2 linked regions of the Gloeobacter violaceus PCC 7421 genome follow. The protein of the gene in region 2 interacts with the protein of the main gene of each other region in a pairwise test. Links are inferred from orthologs where the notes say so. Each region holds a gene or a part of one and is shown on either strand. Other genes may lie near its edges.

Region 1 (10,172 bases), 1.9 Mb from region 2 along the record:
GTTGTGAAGTGTATTGAAGCCAACAGGTCAGTCCACTTGCGGGGCTTACCATACGGTGGCAACCGTTTTGCAGGTTCCCATGCTTTGCCCATCGAGGCGCTCCCTTCCGGCGTTGTTGGCTTTGCTGGTGTTCGTTTTCGCCAACCCGCCATTGCTGTGGGCTGCGCCCACCCCTGCCGCCGTCCCGCCGCCCAAAACGCCAGCTCCCCTGCAAGCGACCCTTGAACTGCAGGCGAATCAGAACTACGGCCGACTGCCTGTCAGCTTCGAGCCCAACGTCGGCCAGACCGACGAGCGGGTGAAGTTCCTGGCGCGCGCCGGTGGCCACCGCGTCTTCTTGATGCCCGCCGAGGCCGTTTTCGTCCCGGGCAGCAGGCCGAAGCGCAATCTGCCCAAACTCGACGCCCGCCCGCAATCCGGCCCGACGCAGCTGGAGGCGTCCGGACCCGCTTCGGTGGTGCGCATGGAACTGGTGGGGGCCAATCGCGATGCGCTCATGGAGGGTTTGTCGCCGCTGCCCGGCAAGGTCAATTACCTCAAAGGCAACAACCCGAAGCAATGGCGCACGAACATTGGCACCTACGGCCGGGTGCGGGTGCAGGCGGTCTACCGCGGCATCGATCTGGTCTACCACAGCGACAACGGCCGGCTGGAGTATGACTTCGTGGTGGCACCGGGGGCAAATCCGGGTCGGATCCGCTTGCGTTTCGGCGGCGGGCAGAAGGTACTCATCGACAAAGACGGCGCCCTGGTGGTGAAGACGCAAGTGGGGGAGGTGCGCCAGCCCAGGCCCGTCGTCTATCAGCGGTTCGGCGCCGGACGCCGAGTGGTGCCGGGGCAGTACGTGCAGTCGAACGACAAGACGGTGGGCTTCCAATTGGGCCGCTACGACCGCACTCGGCCGTTGGTGATCGACCCGACGCTGGCCTACTCCACTTATCTAGGGGGCAATGACTATGATTTTGGCACTAGCATCGCGGTGGATGGGGCAGGCAACGCCTATGTGACCGGGTACACTTATTCCACCAACTTTCCGGCTGCCAACGCCCTGCAGCCCACAATCAAGGGCACCAACGATGTCTTCGTCAGCAAGTTGAACGCCTCGGGCAATGCCCTGGTCTACTCCACCTACCTGGGAGGCAGTGACGATGATGATTACACTGGCATCGCGGTGGACGAGGCGGGCAATGCCTATGTCGAAGGGAACACTGCCTCCACCAACTTTCCGACCGCCAACGCCCTGCAGCTGACCAACAAGGGCAAATCCGACGTCTTCGTCAGCAAGATAGACATCTCAAAACCGAACATCACCGGTTTCTCCCCGACTTCCGGAGCGATAGGCACCGCCGTCACCGTCACCGGCGTCGGCTTTGCCAATGCCACCCGCGTCGATTTCGCCAACCAGACGCCAGCCCCGTTCACCATCGTCTCCGACAACGAGATCGTCGCCACGGTCAACGCCGGTTCCAAGACCGGCAAGATCGTCGTCTTGGTGCCTAACGGCCGCACCTCCAGCCCCACCAAGTTCACCGTCACCCCCTAAAAAGTATCAATGGGTGATTCAGGCGCGAGTGCTCGCCGATTGCGCCTCGCCGCTCAGGCTGCGCCGCCTGAGTTGGCCGCAGGCCGCCGCTTCCTCTAGACCGCGGGTGTGCCGCACGCTCGCGGCAATCTTGTGGCGGACAAGTTCGCGCTCAAAAGCGCGCACCCGTGCCTCGCCCGGCCGCTCGTACTCGACCCCTTCGATCGGGTTGTAAGGAATCAAATTGACGTGGGATTGGAAGCCGCGCAAAATCGCCGCCAGTTCGCGGGCGTGGTGCGGCTCGTCGTTGATACCGGCTAGTAGCGTGTACTCGAAGCTCACCCGGCGGTTGGTCGTCTCGACATAGTCGCGGCAGTCTTCGAGCAGCTCCTCGATCGGATAGTGCTGGGCGGTTGGGATGAGTTTGAGACGCAGATCCTGATTGGGGGCGTGCAGGCTCACCGCCAGGGTGATCTGCAGCTTGTAGGTTCCAAGCCGCCGAATCTGGCCCGGTACTCCCACCGTCGAGACGGTGATCTGCCGCTGGCCGATGCCGATGTCGCCATTGAGCACCCGGAGGGCCTGCACCACCGCTCCCAGGTTCAACAGCGGCTCACCCATGCCCATGAAGACAACGTGGCTCACCCGGCGGCCGAAACCCTCCTGCACCGTGAGCACCTGATCGACGATCTCGTGCACACCCAGGTTGCGGGCAAAACCGGATTGGCCGGTGGCGCAGAAGCGGCAGGCCATGGGACAACCCACCTGCGACGAAACGCAGACCGTCAGCCGCTCGGCGGCCGGAATACCCACGGTCTCGACGGTTTCGCCGTCGGCCCCCGCAAGCAGGTACTTGATCGTGCCGTCGGCGGCAGCGCTTTGGCGCACGACCTGCGAGCGGCCCACCGGCACCGAGTGCACCTGTTCGCGCCACGCCTTGGGCCAGTCGGTAATCTCCATCAGCGAGCGCACCCCCCGCTGGTAAAGCCAACGGTGCAACTGTTGGGCGCGGTAGGCAGGCTGGCCCTGGGATTCAACCCAGATGCGCAGTTCCTCGGCGCTCTGGCCAAGCAAAGGTGTAGTCATGACCGATCAAAAACACTCCTTCGATCATAGTGCGCAAGCGAAGCTCCCGCCCGTATTGCGCCATCTCCCGGCAGGTAGTATCCTTTGAAGCGTTTTGAAGATGAAGCGAACAATCAGCCCGTGAAACAGCAGAGGGAGACCATCGTGAACTGCTCTCCGGCCGCGGTGATTCCGTTTACTCAATTGGTTGCTTTAGACAAACTGGAGACGCATCATGCACATGCAGAAGTGGGGGGCACTACCGGTTGCCCTTGGATTGACTTTTACCCTGTGCGGCTCTGCTGCGGCACAGGTGAAGGCGGATCTCGCTTTGACCCGTTCGTTGCTGCGGACCGATCGCCAGGAAGTGGTAGCCAGGGCGATGAATCTGCGCGAGAAAGAAGGCGAAGTTTTCTGGCCCCTCTACCGGGAATACCAGGCAGAGGTTACCAAACTCAACGACCGGTTCATTCCGATTCTCGATACGGTCTTTGAGAACAAACCCCTCGGCGAACCAAAAGCCCAACAGCTTATCGACGAGGTTCTTCAAATCCGCGAAGACGAGCTCAAGCTTAAAAAAACCTACGTCCAGAAGTTTCGGACCGTATTGCCTGCTCCCATCGTCGTCAGGTATTTTCAGCTGGAAGACAAACTGGATGCCGTCGATCGATTTGATCTAGCCGGTACCATTCCGCTTGTAAAATAGACCTCTTGCATAAAGCTTCGCGTCCTTGGCAAAATTGGCCGAGCGCGAGACGCGGCCATGCATGGCTGACTGGGCGAAGCGGTCGACCTTCGCCGCCGATTGTCAGTCTAGATATTTTCCATTTCTAGAGCAAAGCGGTTTCGATGCAGTGCACTGGTCCTGCATCGGTGACCCAAAAGCAGAAGATCGCGCCTTGGTGTTGTAGGCGAAGGCCAATGGGTACCTCGTTTTCACCCACGATTTAGATTTTGGAGCAGTGTTGGCTGCTACTCGCGCAGATGGCCCCAGCGCCATGCAAGTACGCTCACAGGACACCCTACCGGGCACCATGGCAAACGTCGTCGCCAGCGCTCTGCATCAGTTTCAAACTGAATTGGAGGTAGGAGCCCTTGTTGTTGTAGATAGGGGTCGTTCGAGAGTGCGTGTACTTCCAATCAGTTGAACGCCGGCAGCCGAGAATGCATTAGCCGGTCCATCCAGTTTTCAAGATAGGCGCGGTTGGCCCGCTGCTGATCAGGTCCGTCGGTATCGATTGGGTAGGGGGCAAGACCCAGCATGGCGGCGGTGGTGACACAGAACATCGATTTTTGGAAGCTCACGCAGATTTGCACCCGCATGTCTTCTTCGCCGCGCAGGCTGCCCAGGTAATACTCGCGCAGGTACTTGGGCAGGTGCTGCTTCATGTCCTGCATCAACAGCGTCGGCGGAATGCCCGAGCCGCCGATGGGAAGCGGATCGGCGTAGAGCGCGCCGTAGTTGAAATCGGCCTGATTTTCGGAAATTTGGCCCGCCTGGGCGTTGTAGGAGACCGTGCCCATAAACGGAAACGAGCGGAAGAAAACCGCTTCGACGTAGGGCACCGCGGCGTCCATCAAAAAGTGCAGTCCGGCCTCGGCCGGAATCAGTTCGTAGTGCTCGCCGCGAATATCGACCGCGTAGGTAAGGGGCAGATTCGCCGCCTCCACCAGACCGTCTTTGATGTGGGCCACCACGTCGGGAATCGAGCGGATCTCACCCCGGTCGTAGCGGTCGGAAAGGATCAGAAACATCGGGCTCATCACCCGCCAGAACTGCCCCAGCACGCTGTAGTAACAGCTCTGGCGCGCCCACTCCGGCAGGAAATCCGGGAATATGCGGTGCAACAGCCCGGCGGCCGGGTTGAACTTGATCTTGGCGCGGATCGCCCGCTCGGCCCGCTCGGCAAAGGCGGGGCTGTCCAGGTAGGCGTCGAGTTTGGCGGCCCCGTGCCAGAGCATCGCCTTCATGCAGTACTCAGAAAATTCGTAATTAATTCGCTGGTGGGCCCAGTGATCGAGCAGCTTCGGCAGGCTCACCTTGCCGTTGAAATACTTGAAAAACGGAAAGAAGACCAGAAACTGGCGATCGGCGATGTAGAGCAGGTTGCGCCAGTAGGCGTCGAGCACCACGCCGTAGCTTTTGAGGACACCGACCACCTCCATCAGGTTGTCGGAACCGTCGGGCAGGAGCGCCCCGCCCGCCTCCATCCGCAAGATCACCTTGCCGAGGGGATGGGAAGAGCCTTTCTGGTCGTACATCACCACGGACGGTTCTCCTTAGGGGGTAGGGGCGCGGCGCACCGCGACGGTGTGGGTGCGCTCGGCTTTAGCGGGCAGCGCGTCCGCCAGGGCGGGCCGCTCGGCGACGAGGGCGGCGGTGGTCGCTTCACTCCAGCGGACCAGCCACTGCGGTTGCAGGCCCAAAAAGACGACCAGCAGGGCGATGGCCAGACCCGGCAGTCGCTCCGACCAGCGCACCTGCGGCAGGTTGGCAAACTGGGCCGGCAGACGGCCAAAAAAGGCGCGGTTGATCAAGATCAGCAGGTAGACCGCCGTGAGGCCGGTCCCGAGGATGCACAGCAAGGTCTGCACCGGGAAAACCGCGTAGCTCGCCCGGAAGATGATGAATTCGGCCACGAAGCCCACCATGCTCGGGATGCCCGCGGAGGCCATCACGGCCAAGATCATCAGGCTGCCGACAAAGGGCAATCCGCGCTCCGGGGCCAGCAGACCGCACAACACGTCGATGTCGCGGGTGCCGGTTTTTTTGTAGACCACCCCCACCAGCAAAAACAACAGCCCCGAGATGAGGCCGTGGCTCACCATCTGGGCGACCGCCCCCAGCAAACTCAAAGGCGTTGCGGCGGCGGCGGCGAGCAGAATATAGCCCATGTGCCCGATCGAACTGTAGGCCACCATTTTCTTCATGTCCTTCTGGGCGATGGCCGTCAGACAGCCGTAAAGGACGCTCACCACCGCCCAACCGGCAAGCCAGGGCGCTGCGACACTCCAGGCCTCGGGGAAAAAGCCCAGGCCAAAACGCAACAAGCCGTAGGTTCCGAGCTTGAGGAGCACCCCCGCCAGCAGCAGCGACACCGGGGTGCTCGCCTCGACGTGGGCGTCCGGCAGCCAGGTGTGAAAAGGCACGAGCGGAATCTTGATGCCAAAAGCGACGAGCACCGCCCCCAACAGCAGAAACTGGGTGGCCAGGGGCAGATTGTGGGCAGCCAGCACTTCGTAGGAATAATTGGCGATGCCCGCCAGACCCGCCAGGCCGAAGAACGCCACCAAAACCATGATCCCCGAGATGGCGGTATAGAGCAAAAACTTGGTGGCGGCGTAGTTGCGCCGGGGTCCACCCCAGATGGCTATCAGCAAATAGAGCGGAATCAGTTCCAGTTCGTAGAACAAGAAAAACAACAGTGCGTTCTGGGTGGCGAAAGCCCCCACCACCCCGCCGCACAAAAGCAGCAAAAGCGCATAGTAGAGGCGCGGGCGCTGGACGTTCTCGTCGCTGCTGAAGATCGCTATCCAGACCAAAAAGGCATTCAGCAGCAACAGCGGCAGCGACAACCCGTCGATGCCCAGTTCGTAGGACAGACCCAGCGAGGTCATCCAGGGGACAAATTCGCGAAATTGCAGCCCGCCGTCGGCCGGATTGTACTGGAAGGCAAGGACCGCCGAGAGCACCAACCCTAAAGACGCCACCAACAGAGCAATCCGGCGCGGCCAGACAGCCGATACGCCGGCGGGCCAGCAACCGACCACCGCCGCTCCCAGGATAGGCAACCAGACCAGCAAACTGAGCATCGCCGCCACCCGCTCCTAGCGCAACAAAGTCGTCAGTTGATAAGCGCACACCACGATCACCCCGAGCAGGATCGTGAGCAAATAGGCCTGGGCCTGTCCCGGCGCACTGCGTTTGAGTCCTTCGCCCCCGGCAATCGTAGCCACCCCGATCATGTTGACCACGCCGTCGACCAGGTGGCGATCGAACTTGGACATCAAACTCGAAGCCCCGGCCACCCAGACGACAATGGTCCGGCGGTAGAACTGCTCGATATAAAGATCGTAGGCCAGAAAATCGTGGGCCACCCGCCAGGTCTGAATAAAGGAAGCATGCACCCAGGCGGTCGGGAGCTTTTCGTGGGTGATCCACCAGCCCACCAGGCAGCCCGCCAGGCTGGAAGCCATCAGCGAACCGCCGAACACCCAGGTGGGCACCGGTCCTTCCACCGAAGTCAAAAGTCCCAACTGGAGCAGAATCACCGGCGAGAGGATGTTGATGATCGAAAGCGACAACATCGGCACCGACATCGGCCAGGCGATTTCGGGAGCGCGCCGGGTCTTGGCCTGTCGAGGCCCCAGGAAGACCCGGCAGTAAACGCGGGTGAGATTGAGAGCGGTGAGCCCGTTGACCAGCAGCAACACCCCGACCGCCCAGGGAGCCCAGGTCCAAAGCCGCTCGCTCGCGTAGATCGAAGCCCAAAAAGTGCCCAGAGGCAGCAGCGACACCGAAGCGGCCCCTCCGACCACAAAGGCGGTGGTAGTGGCCGGCAGGCGCGACCACAACCCGCCCATCTCGGTGACATCCTGGGTGCTGGTAATCAAGATCACCGCCCCGACACTCATAAACAGCAACGCCTTGGCGACGGCGTGGGTCAGCAGCAGCAGCAGCGCCACTTCGTTTTGCTCGAGGCCCACGGCGACAAACACCAAGCCCAGGTAGGCACTTGTCGAATGGGAGAGAGCACGCTTGATGTCGATCTGTGCCAGGGCTACACAGGAGGCGCCGACCGCCGTCACTGTGCCCACCACCAGCAAGGCTCCCAGTACCCAGGGCGAAAGCGCCAGAACCGGCTGCATCTTGATGAGCACGTAGGCTCCACAGGCCACTACCAGCGAGTTGCGCATGATCGAGGCGGGGTTGGGTCCTTCCATCGCCTCGTCGAGCCAGAAGTGCAACGGGATCTGGGCACACTTGCCGATTGGACCGGCAATCAGGGCCAGTCCCAGGAGTGTGGCGCTCAAGGGGGGCAAATCGGCCGTCTCAGCCCAGAGCGCCAGGTCTTGAAAATTGAGGCTGGGGGCGAGATTGGCCAGGACCACCACCCCCATCAACAGCAACAGATCCCCCACCCGCTTGGTCAGGAAGGCGTCGCGCGCCGCGGTCACCACCAGCGGCTGGGCGTACCAGAAGCCCACCAGCAGATAAGTCGAAAGGGTGAGCATCTCCAGCAGCGCGTAGCTCAACAGCAAGTTGTTGCTCATCGCCAGGCCGCAGATCGCTCCTTCAAAAAAGCCCAACAGCGCGAAGAAGCGCGCCAGCGCCCAGTCCTTTTCCATGTAACCCAGGGCATAGATCTGGGCGCACAAACTCAAAAACGTAATGACCACCACCGCGCCAATCGTGACCGGCGAGACCTCCAATTCGAGGGCCAGACGCATTCCCTGTGTTTCAAGCCAGGTGTATTCCAGCTGCAGCGGCAGTCGCCCCCAGACGGCGGGCAGCAACGTCAGGCCATGCACTAGGGCCAGCACCGCCATCAAAATGTTGAAGTAAGCCGCCGGCCGCGGTCCGCCGCTACGCACCCCGACCGTCGCCCAGGGCAGGGTCAACACCGCGCCGATCAGCCCATAGAAGGGTATCCACCAGCTTGTGAAAAGGAGCGATTCGGTCATCGACAGATCTTCTCCAGGGGCGCTGAGCAAAAACCGGTCCTGCACCCGTGGAACAGAGACAAGCCTACCCAGCTACTTTACGATTTCTTAAGCATTATACTTTGGTTTATCAAAATTTTAATCTCGTCACCGGATTTGTCACATTCGGAAGCATCGCGCCCCAGCGGCGCGCGAAGACCTATGGCACGGCAGGATCCCGTTGCGCGAACCCCGGACAAAGCACTAATAATTATGCCTGCAATTACAGAAAATTCCGGTCGTGTTGCGCTGCCGGTCAGAAAAATTTACGCGCCCGGAAAACGGTGTTTGAATGCAGAGGAGGAATTTTTCAGCAACCAGTTTGCCGCCGGCTCATCCCCTTCGTGCCAGGCCAGCCGTTCGATGCACGAGAGCAACACATCGGCCACCCGCTCGCCGCTCATGCGCTGCTGCAGTTGCATGAGGATGTCGGTTGCCCGCTCGACGTCGCGTTCGCGGATAGCGCACTTCAGGTCTGTCTGCATCGGGCCGCTCCAGCTTCGGTCCTACTTCACTAACATGGCCCAGGGTCTGCCCAGCCCGGTTTTTTGGGCTTCTTCACCGCCACTTAGTATTCTTCTAAATTCGACAACTTCGTTTGCAAATTCTAAAGAAACCACTCGCCTTTCTGTCGCAAGATGCAACAAAACACCACCAGTTCCCATCCGCTGCTCGGCGGCCGCGCGGCGGTGCTTGCCACCATGCATCGCAAGGAGACGGCGATTGCCCCGGTGCTCGCCTCGGGCCTGGGGTTGCAGGTGCTTGTCCCGCCGGCGGATTTCGATAGCGACCGCTTCGGAACGTTTACCCGCGAAGCGCCCCGTCCCGGCGATCAGCTACAGACGGCCCGCGCCAAGGCCCGTGCCGGCATGGCCGCCACCGGACTGGCGGTGGGCATAGCAAGCGAAGGCAGTTTCGGCCCCCATCCGGGTCTGCCCTTTGTGCCTGCCAACCGCGAGATCGTCGTGCTCATCGACGACGAGCACCACCTGGAGGTGGCGGGCGAAGCGTTCTCGACCCAGACCAATTTTGCCGCCGGTGCCGTCCGCAGTCTGCCGGAGGCCCTCGCTTTTGCGCAGCGGGTTGGATTTCCCGAGCACGGGCTGATCGTGGGTACCGGCCTCCCCGAGGACACTCTTCTCAAAGGCGTCGTCGATCCGCAGCAGCTGAAGGAAGCGGTCGCCTTTGCCCTGGCCCGCTCGGGGCGGGTGCACCTTGAGACGGACATGCGCGCTTTGTACAATCCGACCCGCATGGGGGTGATCGCCCAGGCCGCCCGCAATCTAGTCGAAAAACTCCACCAATTTTGCCCCCGCTGCGGCCATCCGGGATACGGCATGATCGCACTTCGGCGCGGCTTGCCCTGCGCGCTGTGCGGCACGCCCACCGACTTGCCCCGCGCCGAAGTCCACGGTTGCTCGCGCTGCATATGGCAAGAGGTCGTGTCCAGGCCGGACGGCCTGCTCGCGGCGGATCCGGCCCAGTGTCCGCTGTGCAACCCTTAGCATAGATTAATATCTATGATTTGTATTATGTAAATCGACTTTTCTCTATGCATAGTCTCGATTACGATTGCGGTCGTGGAGGTCAACGATGCACTGCGGTTCGCTTTGGCGTCGCGGTGCACCTGGCTCCCGACTGGTATCGGCAGCGATTTGAAGAAGAGGACACACTATGGCAGGTAAACCACTTGGCCAGAGGGGCGCCGGCGCCCAGGCCGCCGACTTTGAGCAATCTGCACGGTGGAAACCGACCAGACGCCAGTTTTTGCAGGTGAGCGGGGCCGCCTCGGCCGGTTTATTGCTGGTACCCGGGTACGCGGGGGCGGCGGACGCGCCTGAGGTGACGGCGGTTCGGATCGGCTTCGTAGGCCAGACGGACG
Region 2 (10,299 bases):
ACGACGGTGTATTTGCCGACCGATTTGGCATCGGCTTGCGCCGACAGCGGCGGCCAGTTCTGGGCGCATTTGTCGTTGCAGTTCGATTTGCCGGCGCCGTCGCGGTCGAAAACATAAAGTGTTTTCCCCTCGCTATCGGTCAAAACAGCCCCCCCGGCCGCCTGGATAGTCTTCACAGACGCCGGTTGCGCCGGTTCCGCCATCTGGGCCGATGCGCCGCCGGCCCAGACAGAGGCTATCAACAGTCCGCAAAGCATCCTACGCACTTTGAGCATGTCAGTTCTCCTGCAAATACGTTTGAATAAAGTCCTTGCACGATCGGGATCAAGCTCGATGCGGCCGAGTGCGATGAGTACAGACACACCATCCAGATCGAGCGCGCAGTTTAACCAAACCAATCATGCCTTGCAATTCGACCGACGGCTATCATCGCCGCCTCAGACAGTCGATATTGTTGCTGAGGACGGGTGCGCAGGGAGGTGACGCTTGCCCAGGCCAAGCCTACACCTCCACCGGCGAGCAGCCCCCCCAGAGAAAGCCTCGGCCATTCCCTGGGCCGCAGTCTAGGATAGCCCCTTGCAGAGCGTTTTCTTCTCGCGCCGCAATGCCCTGGGAGGGCAGCCATTCCTGGCAGCTATTGACTAGAGTTCGCAATAGCGGTAAGGTGTCCCCATCAGGTAGGGGTACCTGCGGTTGGCGAAAGGTGGCGTGTCGCTGCCCTTTGTTCTCCTTGTGATGTTCTGCAGTAAGTCTTGGAGCTCGCGATGGATAAGTCCGGCGGCCCGCTTTGTGGCGGGCGTTTCGCTCTGTTGAACTTGGCGTTGTTTGCTGCTTGCGGTTCTCAATTGACGGCTATGCCTGCTGATACCGGCAACGGTACTGATGCTGCCGTTGCCCACAAATCGGATCTGGCGGGGGTACACACCGAAGTGCGCTGGCTGGCCCAGCAGGCTCCGAGTGCGCCGGTGTCAGCCGAGCCTTCCGGTTCGAGCGAGGCGCCGAACGCAGCCTCGACGGTCGGACAGAGCCCGGCAAATAATGGCGAAGTGGGCGATTTGCTCGACGAGACGGTGGTCACCGCCACCCGCACCCGCGAGCGCGTCCAGGACGTGCCGCGCACGGTGACGGTGGTCAGCCGCCGGCAAGTCGAGCAGCAGTCGCTGCTGACTACCAATCTCGGGGATATTTTGGGATTCACCGTACCGGGCTACAGTGCGCCCTCCGACGGCCCCGCCCGGGGCACTTACCGGGGCCGCGACGTACAGACGCTCATCGACGGCATTCCCCAAACGGGCAACTACGCCTACAGCAACCAGTTGCGCTTCATCGTGCCGGTGTCGATCGAACAGATCGAGGCGGTGGGCGGTCCCTCGGCCCTCTACGGTGACGGAGCCACCGGCGGTACGATCAACATCCTGACGCGCAGGGGCACCGAGACTCCCCAGGCCAAGACCCGCATCGGCTTCAACCTGGGCCTCAGCAACCTGAGCGGCGGTCCCGGTTACCTGTTCGAGCAGTTTGCCTCGGGCAAAGCGGGGGCTTTCGACTACGCAATTACCGCCAGCTACACCGGGTTGGGCAGCGTCTACGACGCGCGGGGCGCTCAGATTCCCAACGAATGGTTCGGGACCCTGGGCAACACCAACACCTACAACCTCTACGGCAAGTTTGGCCTCGATCTGGGGGCGGACCAGCGGCTGCAGTTCACCGCCGGGTATGCCAACGATCTGACCGACCCTAACAGCATCAGCGATCCGGCCGTCACCACCAGCGGCGGCTTGCAGTTTGCCGGCGCCAAAAATGGCCGAATCCAAATCCAAAACAGCCCCTACAGCCCACAACCCACCAAGCGCAATTTGCAGTTGGCCCTGGAGTACAACCACAACAAGTTTCTGGGGGGAAGCAAGCTGCTTGCCCAAGCCTCCCACCGCAACTCTTTTGAGCTGACGACCGTGAACGATAGCCGCTTTACCGCCGACGGCAGCGGCGGTCCGTTCGATTCGATCAACCGCGGTGTGTGGGGCGAGTACATCACCACCGCCCGGGTGCAGGTGGAAACGCCTTTTTCCGACAACTTCAAGCTGCTGTGGGGCAGCGATTTCAAGAACGACCCGGTCGAAGCCTGGCAGCTGGAGACGTTCGATCCCAAAATTTATGACGAAAGCGGCGGCTTTATCCAGCGCCGGTCGGGAAATTTCCTCTTCAACCCGGCCTATACCCTCACCAACATCGCGGGCTTTTTGCAGGCCAACTGGAACATCAGCGATCAATGGATCATCAATGGCGGCCTGCGCTACGAAAACGTCAGCTTTAGCGTTGGTGACTTCGTCGCCTCCAATACGGGCCAATCGGTTACGGGAGGAAGCCTCAACTTCAACTCCACCGTCTTCAACCTTGGAGTTGTCTACAAACCAAGCAACGAGATCAGCTTGTTTGCCAACTTCGGCCAGGGCTTTTCGCTGCCCGTCTTCGCCAACCCCCTCACCAATGCCTCGTCGGGTTTTGCGGTTTCCAATTCGCTCACTGCGCTCCAGCCGAAGCTGGTCGACAGCTACGAGCTCGGAGTGCGCGGCCGCTGGCGATCGATCCAGTCGTCGCTTTCGGCCTACTACACGTTTTCGTCCCTCGATGTCGGCTTTGTGCAGGTAAGCCCCACCCAATTTCAGAGCGTGCGCTCGCCCCAGCGCACCTATGGGCTGGAGGCGACCCTCTACGCCCAGCCTGGCCCCGGTTGGACCCTGGGCACGACCGCCGCCTGGGTGCAGGGCGAGCAAGATCCGTTCAACACCGGCGACTACTACCCTTTGAATTCCTACAGCGTCAACCCGCTCAAGGCGACCTTCTACCTCGAGAATCAGACGGCGCCGGGCTGGCGCAACCGTCTGCAGGTGCTCTTCTCCGGCTACCGCGACGTGGCTTACAACGCCATTCTGCCCACGGGCTTTCGTGTCGAGCAGGCGCCCGTGGGCAGCTACGCGACGGTCGACTACCTCAGCAGCATCCAGATGGGGGCCGGGACGCTCGAAGTCGGTGTACGCAACCTGCTCAACAACCAGTACTCGCCGGTCTACTCCCAGTACCTGTCCGGATTTAACGACCGCAACAACTTTGCCGCCCGAGGCGCCACGCTCAATGTCGCCTATAACTTTGGGTGGTAGTGCCCTATCGGCGCGGCCAGAGGTAGATCCCGCCGGAGATAAGGGTCAGAGCCACCGCTGCCCAAAAGAGCACCTCGCCCCCCGGCCACAGCATGATCAAAAAGATCACCGCCAGGATCTGCACGACGGTCTTGGCCTTGCCCCAGTTGTTGGCACCGCTGATTTTGCTCTGGCCCACCCGCCAGCCCGCCACCGCCAACTCCCGCGCCAGGATCAAAAACACCCCCCAACCGGGCAGTTGGCCCAATTCCACCAGCATCAGCATCGGAGCCAGCACCAGCAGCTTGTCCACCAGCGGGTCGAGAAATTTGCCCAGCTCAGTCACCTGACCCAACCGGCGGGCCAGATAGCCGTCGAGCCAGTCGGTGGCAGCCGCCAAGGCAAAGATCACTGCCGCGGCGATGCGTTGCCCCGGCCCCGGCACGGGTGCCAAAATCACCAACAAAGCCGGAACGGCCAAAAGGCGGCTGAAGGTGATCCAGTTGGGCAGATTCACAGGCGCATGGGATGGCGACGCGTTCCTGTTCAGGATAGTCTGGGCGCAACAGCGGCGGTACATCTGCGGGCCGGATCCTATGAATCAGTCGTTCCTGCAAAGCGAAACCTTTAAGAAAATTCAAAGCCAGCTGACCAGCCCGACCCTGAGCAAACTGCAACGCCAGTTTTCAGGCCCGCAGTACAAGGGCGTCGGGCGGGTCGTGCTCGTCTTCGCGGGTCTGACGCTGCTGACGCTGTGGGTAATCCAGCCGCCCGCTTCCACTACGGCGAGCACTCCCCAAGCCGAACCGGCCCGCACCCCGCCCACGAGCGTGCGCCCGAGCGCGAGCCTGCGCCGGTCGCGGCCCGAAATTGCCGACAGCTCCGAAGAAGCGAGCACTCCCGCCCCTACCCGGGCGCGCACCATCGGCAGCGAGAGCGCCGAACGCCCCGAGCCTTCCGCCCCGCCCGCACCCGCTCCCATCCCGCAGAGCGCTCCGGCGGCACCCGTCGCCGCCGCCCCGCCCGCGCTGGTGCCGCCCCAGGCCCCCCCTACCCAAGCGCCCCCACCCGCTCCGCCCCAACTGGTGAGCATCGCCACCGGCGGCGAGTCGCGCTTTGCCGTTTTGCGCTACGACAACCGCACCCAGACGGTGGCTGCCAGCGACCGCATCGGTCCCTGGCAGGTGAGCCAGATCCGACCCGAGCAGGTGATTCTCAAACAGGGCAGTAAGCAACTGATTTTGTCCTTCTCGCGCACGGGCAATCTGCCCCCGCCGCCACCGGCCAATGCCTCGGGCTCCGAATCGGGCTCCAGCGGACGCCGCCCGCTCACCCCCGGGGCATTCCCCCCCGGCGCCAACACCCCGACCCCTTCTCCTCCCGAAGAAGAAGTGCAGCAGCAGGTCATTCCGCCTCAGCCGGCTCCGGAACCCGGCAACCCCGAGCAGCCGCAGCAACAACCCGGCCAGCAACCCGGCCAGCAACCGCAGGAACAGGAAACCGACGCGGTCCGGCCCGACAGCAACCGCTAAGGCTCCGTGTCCCCGATACACTTTGGGCGCCTCGGCCTGCACGATCCGCCCCGAGCATGGATTTTGTTTGCGTGGGCGCACACTTTGGAGCATGAACCGCTCTAAGATTATCCATATTGCGCCGCAGGGAACCTTTGTGACCACCGTTCTTTCCAAAGCCGTTCTGGTTGCCCGCCGCCAGGAGTTTCGCCGCCGCCGCTGGCTGTGGCGCTTGCTCGGGCTGTGGCGGGTGCTGCTGGCCGCCGGTCTGGCCGCCGGTCTGGTGTGGCTTGCCCGCGAGCCTTTTTGGCAGATTCGTTCTGCCGGGGCGGTGCGGATTGTCGGCTACGAGCGGTTGCAGCTCGATCAACTCCAGCGGGTTCTCAAACTCGATTACCCCCAACCGATTCTGTCGGTCCGCCCCGAACAACTTCAGCAACGCTTGCTGGAAGCTCTACCCCTCGAGGCGGTTCGCGTCGAGCGCCAGCTGCTGCCCCCTTCGCTGAGCATCGAGGTGCAGGAGCGCGAACCGGTGGCCTCTGCACCCCTACCGAATCGACCGGGGATCATCGACCGTAGCGGCGTGTGGATCGATTCGCATCAGTACCGCGACTTTCGCCCTCCCCAATTGACTGTATGGGGTTACTCCGCCGAGAAGGCATCTGTTTGGAAAGAACTCTACCCACAAGTTGCTCGCTCGCCCCTGGTCATTCGGGTAATCGATCTGCGCAACCCGGCGGATGTGATCTTGCGAAGCGAGTTGGGCGAAGTACATCTTGGCGCCTTCGGCCCTCAATTTTCGACACAATTGCGCCGACTCGATCAGATGCGCGAGGCGCTCAAGCGCTACCCGCCCGGCGAAGTTACCTTTATCGACCTGCGCAGTTCGCAGTCGCCGGTGTTGCGTTTGCGCAACCCGATACCTTAAGGAAAGCACTACCCTTTTTGCTACGGGCAGTCTAGTATAGGGCCAATTCATTCGTCCGCCACTACCTGCAGGACAGCAAAGCATGGGTATATTCGACAGCAATCCCGACGAAAAAATTCAGGCCGCTGCCTACTTCCAATCAAAAAGTCATGTAAGATTAAACGAAACTTCCGCGGGTTCTTACCGGGCGATGGCTCCTCAACCAGGCATGGGCATGCGTATAGATGAGATCGTTCCTAGCAGCGTCGCATTAATCAAAGTCGTCGGTGTCGGTGGCGGCGGCGGCAACGCGGTCAACCGCATGATCGCAAGCAACGTCGTCGGCGTCGAATTCTGGGCGATTAACACCGACGCCCAGTCGCTCACCCAGTCGAGCGCTCCCCAGCGGCTGCAGATAGGCCAGAAACTCACCCGCGGCCTCGGAGCCGGGGGCAACCCGTCCATCGGCCAGAAGGCGGCCGAGGAGTCGCGTGAGGAGATCATGACGGCCCTCGAAGGGGCCGATCTGGTGTTCATCACGGCGGGCATGGGCGGCGGCACCGGCACCGGGGCGGCGGCGATCGTCGCCGAGGCGGCCAAAGAAGTGGGTGCACTGACCGTGGCGGTGGTCACCCGGCCCTTTACCTTTGAAGGGCGTCGCCGCATGCAGCAGGCCGATTCGGGCATCGAGGCGCTGCAGGGCCGAGTCGACACGCTGATTGTGATCCCCAACGACAAATTGCTCTCGGTGATCTCCGAGCAGACGCCCGTGCAGGAGGCGTTTCGGATCGCCGACGACATCCTGCGCCAGGGTGTGCAGGGCATCTCCGACATTATTACTATCCCGGGGCTCATCAACGTCGATTTTGCCGACGTGCGCGCGATCATGGCCGACGCCGGTTCCGCCCTGATGGGGATCGGTATGGGTTCGGGCAAGTCCCGCGCCCGCGAGGCGGCGATGACGGCGATCTCTTCGCCTTTGCTCGAATCGTCCATCGAAGGGGCAAACGGCGTGGTGCTCAACGTCACCGGCGGCCACGATCTGACCTTGCACGAGGTCAACGAAGCGGCGGCGGTCATTTACGAAGTGGTCGATCCGAACGCCAACATCATCTTCGGTGCGGTGATCGACGAGAAGCTTCAGGGCGAACTGCGCATCACCGTGATTGCCACCGGCTTCAACGGCATCGCCCCAGCGGTCAAGGCGGGCAAAGCGCGCCTGTCTGAATCATCGGCCGAGGGTTTGACCGGCAAGGCGCCGTCGAACAACGGCCCGAACCCCGCTTCACCCAATCGGGGCACTGCGGGCGAAGACGTGCTGGATATTCCCGAATTTTTGCGCCGCCGCCGGCCGTTGGTCTAGTTCGCCCCTTCCAGTGCGACCCGACCGGCCCCGGTGCCGGAGAATTGTCATGTGCGAGTGATGGGAGGAAGGGTGTAGATGCGCATCACGGTACTGTCGGGAAGCGATTCGCCCGAGCGGGAGGTGTCGCTGGTGAGCGGCCGGGCCGTGCAAGCGGCTCTCGAAACGTTGGGCCATGAAGTGACCATGGTCGATCCCGGCCCGGATCTGCCGGTGCGCCTATTGGAAAACCCGCCCGATTTTGTCTGGATTGCGCTGCACGGCGACAAAGGCGAAAACGGCAAATTGCAGGGGTTGCTCGACTGGCTGGGCTTGCCCTACAACGGTTCGGGGGTAACGGCGAGTGCCATTGCCATGGACAAAGTCGTCTCCAAGCGGTTGTTCGTCGCCGAGGGCATCCCCACCCCCGCCTACCGGGTGGCCGAAGCGGTGCCGCAGGTGAGCGAGTGTCAGGCGTGGTTGGCGGCTTTGGGATCGCCGGTGGTGGTCAAACCCGCGGACGGCGGTTCGACGGTTGGGGTGACGATCGCCCGTGAGGCCGGGCACCTCCCTGAGGCGGTGCGTCTGGCCCTGCAGTATTCGCCCCAGGTGCTCATCGAGCAGTATATTCCAGGGCAGGAAATCACCGTGGCACTACTTGACGGGTTGGTGCTGCCTGCGATCGAAATCGTTCCGCAGGGGCGCGATTTTTATGACTACGAGGCGAAGTACGCCCCGGGCGGCTCGCGCCATCTGATTCCCCCCAATCTCGCAGCCGATGTGCTCAAGGCGAGCGTCGATGCCGCCTACCGCGCCTGCCGGGCGGTGGGCAGCACAGGCCTGGTGCGCGCCGATGTGCGCGTCGATCCTGAAGGGCGGCCGTGGGTGCTCGAAGTCAATACCCTGCCGGGCATGACCGCCACCTCTTTGGCGCCTGAGGCAGCCCAGGCGGCGGGCATCGATTTTGAGCAGTTGATTCAGCGGATTATCGACCGTTCGCTGGATTGAGCGGATGGGACCTTGGCTTTCCATCACTTTGCTGCGTCCGGAAGCTTACGCCTGGGGTCTCTGTAGGCGCAACCGCAAGAACATCGTTCCCGCAACGGGGGTTGCATAGTAAGCTTCCATAGGCTCGAAGCCCGCAGCGCGATACATCGCTTGCGCGGTGACCATCGCGGGCAGCGTATCAAGACGCATCTCGCGATAGCCCTTCTTGCTCGCCTCGCCGATCACGGCGAGCATCAGTGCCTTGCCGATGCCGCGTCCCCGGCCTTCTGAAGCGACGTAAAGCCGCTTCATCTCGCAAACTCCCTCGATCGACAGCGGTCGCAATGCAACGCATCCCAGGGGACTGTTGCTCTCGTCGCGTGCAAGAAGCAGTGCGCCCGCCGGCGGTGCATACTTGCCTGGCAGGCCGGCGAGTTCAGACTCGAAATCCTGATAGCTCAGATCGAGCCCGAGCGACGTGGAGTAGGCTTGAAATAAGCCGGTGATGATCGCGAGATCGTCCGTGCTGCTGGCGGGCCTGATCGATATCATTGTCGAACTTCTATCGAGTTGCGTCGGAACCTTTGAAATTCCTGCAATGTCAAATCCGTTTGAACCGTCAGGCCGGGCATTGGGAAAAATGAACTGGCACCTAACACCTCAAACAAACATGACAGTGCGGATTCGATATAAGGCATCCCTCAGATTAGAGCAGGTTACAGAGTAGATTGAGACCATATTGCTTCAGGAAAACGGCTTGATTTTCCGAGAAGCTGTGTGATCATCTCTGTGCGGGATGTCACCTCAAGCTTTCGGTACATGCGCTTCAAAGCTTGCTTGACGGAATTTTCGGTAATCCACAGTTCAGTGCCGATTTCTGCGTTCGTTCGGCCCAGTGCCACCAGTCCGGCAATCTGCAGCTCACGGGGTGTCAGGCGATGGGCGGCAAGCGTTTGGAACTGGGGCTTTGGGGAGGCGCGGGCAGTTGTCGTCCACACCGACAGATGTAAACAAATGGCGCTCAGGTCGGTCAGATTTTGGTGGTCAAAGGCGGGCATGGATCTTGCGCGGGTGCAGCCCACCGCGCCCACCAGCTGGTTACGATCGAGAACGGGTCCTGCCATCACATGCCAGTGGTCGGGGCGGGGGCAAACGAGGGCCCACGCCCTGGGCGACGTCACCAATCCTTCGTGCACCGGAGTGTGGCGCTCGGCAATGTAGCGCGCTATGGGGTTGCGCTCGATAGATAGGGCAACGTTTAAAACAGGGCGAAGTTTTCGGTCGCTCAGAAGCCGATCGAACAAAAAGATTCCCGACCGCTGGGCTGCAAAGTAAGCACCGATTTTTGGAGCGAGGTGGGATTGGAGGTTTTCTTCACCTTCTATCTGGTGAATTTCTTCGAACAATTGCTGCAGAGAAATCATCACCGTGCCTCAAAGAGTACCCGAACGGGGACTGGCTTCGGGGGATTGCCGTTTCTAGTATAAGGATGAATTGCACCGCAAACACCCACAGGATTGATTTATGAGCGACTTGCAAAAATACATCGTTGGTCTGGTGATGTATCCCGGTATGACAGCCCTTGACATTGTCGGACCCCAGACCGTTTTGGGTGCGCTTCCGAATATGCGACTCCACCGAATCTGGAAAACGCTGGACCCGATCAGCACCGACGATGGGATGGTGATTGTGCCGGACACCACCTTTGAAAATTGCCCGCCCCTGGATGTAGTTTGTGTCGGCGGCGGTCTTGGACAGAGGGCGGTAGTAGACGATCCGCAGGTGCTGGAATTTCTGCGCAGGCAAGGCAGTGGAGCAAAATTTGTCACCTCGGTGTGCGGCGGGTCGGAATTTCTGGCGAAGGCGGGACTGCTGCAGGGCTACCGATCAGCCACCCACTGGACAGCGCGTAAACAGCTGGCAGAACTGGGCGTTGAAGTCGCAGCGGAGCGGGTTGTCATCGACCGCAACCGCATGAGTGGCGGGGGAGTGACTGCAGGTATCGATTTTGGTTTGGTGCTTGCGGCAGCGCTCTGCGGCGAGCAAACGGCCAAGATTGTTCAATTGTTGTTGGAGTACGATCCGGCTCCTCCATTCGATGCCGGTTCGCCGGAAAAAGCGGGACTGGATTTGGTGAATCAGGCGTTATTGTACGCCGAAGGCACACTGAATTTAAAAGTGAATTAAACACACGATAGCCTCAGGTGACAGGCGGTCCGAAGAATTGTTTTTGATTTGAACTGACACCTGACACCTGGTGTTGCACGAGGATCTGTAGGCGGAATGAGTTTACGCTTACAGGGGCACTTGTTCGCTTGCGCAGGAATTGATGCGAGTAGATTTATTACAAGAGATACCGGGCAAGCTTTTCAAACATGCGCGTCTACTACCACGGAATTGGCTTGCGGTCGCGGA

Evidence for each region.
Region 1: the proteins of ftsZ (region 2) and rlmN interact in binary tests that used the Escherichia coli proteins (3 or more experiments, as listed by UniProt). The link is inferred for Gloeobacter violaceus PCC 7421 from one-to-one orthologs.

What each region holds. Positions count from the first base shown.
Region 1 is NC_005125.1:2,229,018-2,239,189, forward strand. Bases 586-3,364 are described here. They hold rlmN (23S rRNA (adenine(2503)-C(2))-methyltransferase RlmN), read right to left. Parts: upstream 2,609-3,364; coding sequence 1,562-2,608; downstream 586-1,561. Other genes in these bases: GLL_RS10760 (SBBP repeat-containing protein), read left to right, coding at 586-1,543; GLL_RS10770 (hypothetical protein), read left to right, coding at 2,823-3,293. Outside these bases: more of GLL_RS10760, read left to right, coding at 80-585; GLL_RS10775 (CO2 hydration protein), read right to left, coding at 3,728-4,849; GLL_RS10780 (NADH-quinone oxidoreductase subunit M), read right to left, coding at 4,868-6,400; GLL_RS10785 (NAD(P)H-quinone oxidoreductase subunit F), read right to left, coding at 6,416-8,272; GLL_RS10790 (hypothetical protein), read right to left, coding at 8,557-8,775; GLL_RS10795 (DUF6671 family protein), read left to right, coding at 8,929-9,795; GLL_RS10800 (CmpA/NrtA family ABC transporter substrate-binding protein), read left to right, coding at 9,965-10,172.
Region 2 is NC_005125.1:302,741-313,039, reverse strand. The notes cover bases 4,937-7,842. They hold ftsZ (cell division protein FtsZ), read left to right. Parts: upstream 4,937-5,766; coding sequence 5,767-6,918; downstream 6,919-7,842. Other genes in these bases: GLL_RS01585 (D-alanine--D-alanine ligase), read left to right, coding at 6,997-7,842; GLL_RS01595 (cell division protein FtsQ/DivIB), read left to right, coding at 4,937-5,576. Outside these bases: GLL_RS01615 (COG4315 family predicted lipoprotein), read right to left, coding at 1-275; GLL_RS01610 (TonB-dependent receptor), read left to right, coding at 855-3,158; pgsA (CDP-diacylglycerol--glycerol-3-phosphate 3-phosphatidyltransferase), read right to left, coding at 3,163-3,654; GLL_RS01600 (hypothetical protein), read left to right, coding at 3,734-4,669; more of GLL_RS01595, read left to right, coding at 4,806-4,936; more of GLL_RS01585, read left to right, coding at 7,843-7,905; GLL_RS01580 (GNAT family N-acetyltransferase), read right to left, coding at 7,951-8,436; GLL_RS01575 (helix-turn-helix transcriptional regulator), read right to left, coding at 8,601-9,311; GLL_RS01570 (DJ-1/PfpI family protein), read left to right, coding at 9,409-10,071; GLL_RS01565 (SDR family oxidoreductase), read right to left, coding at 10,271-10,299. UniProt on the Escherichia coli protein: Essential cell division protein that forms a contractile ring structure (Z ring) at the future cell division site. The regulation of the ring assembly controls the timing and the location of cell division.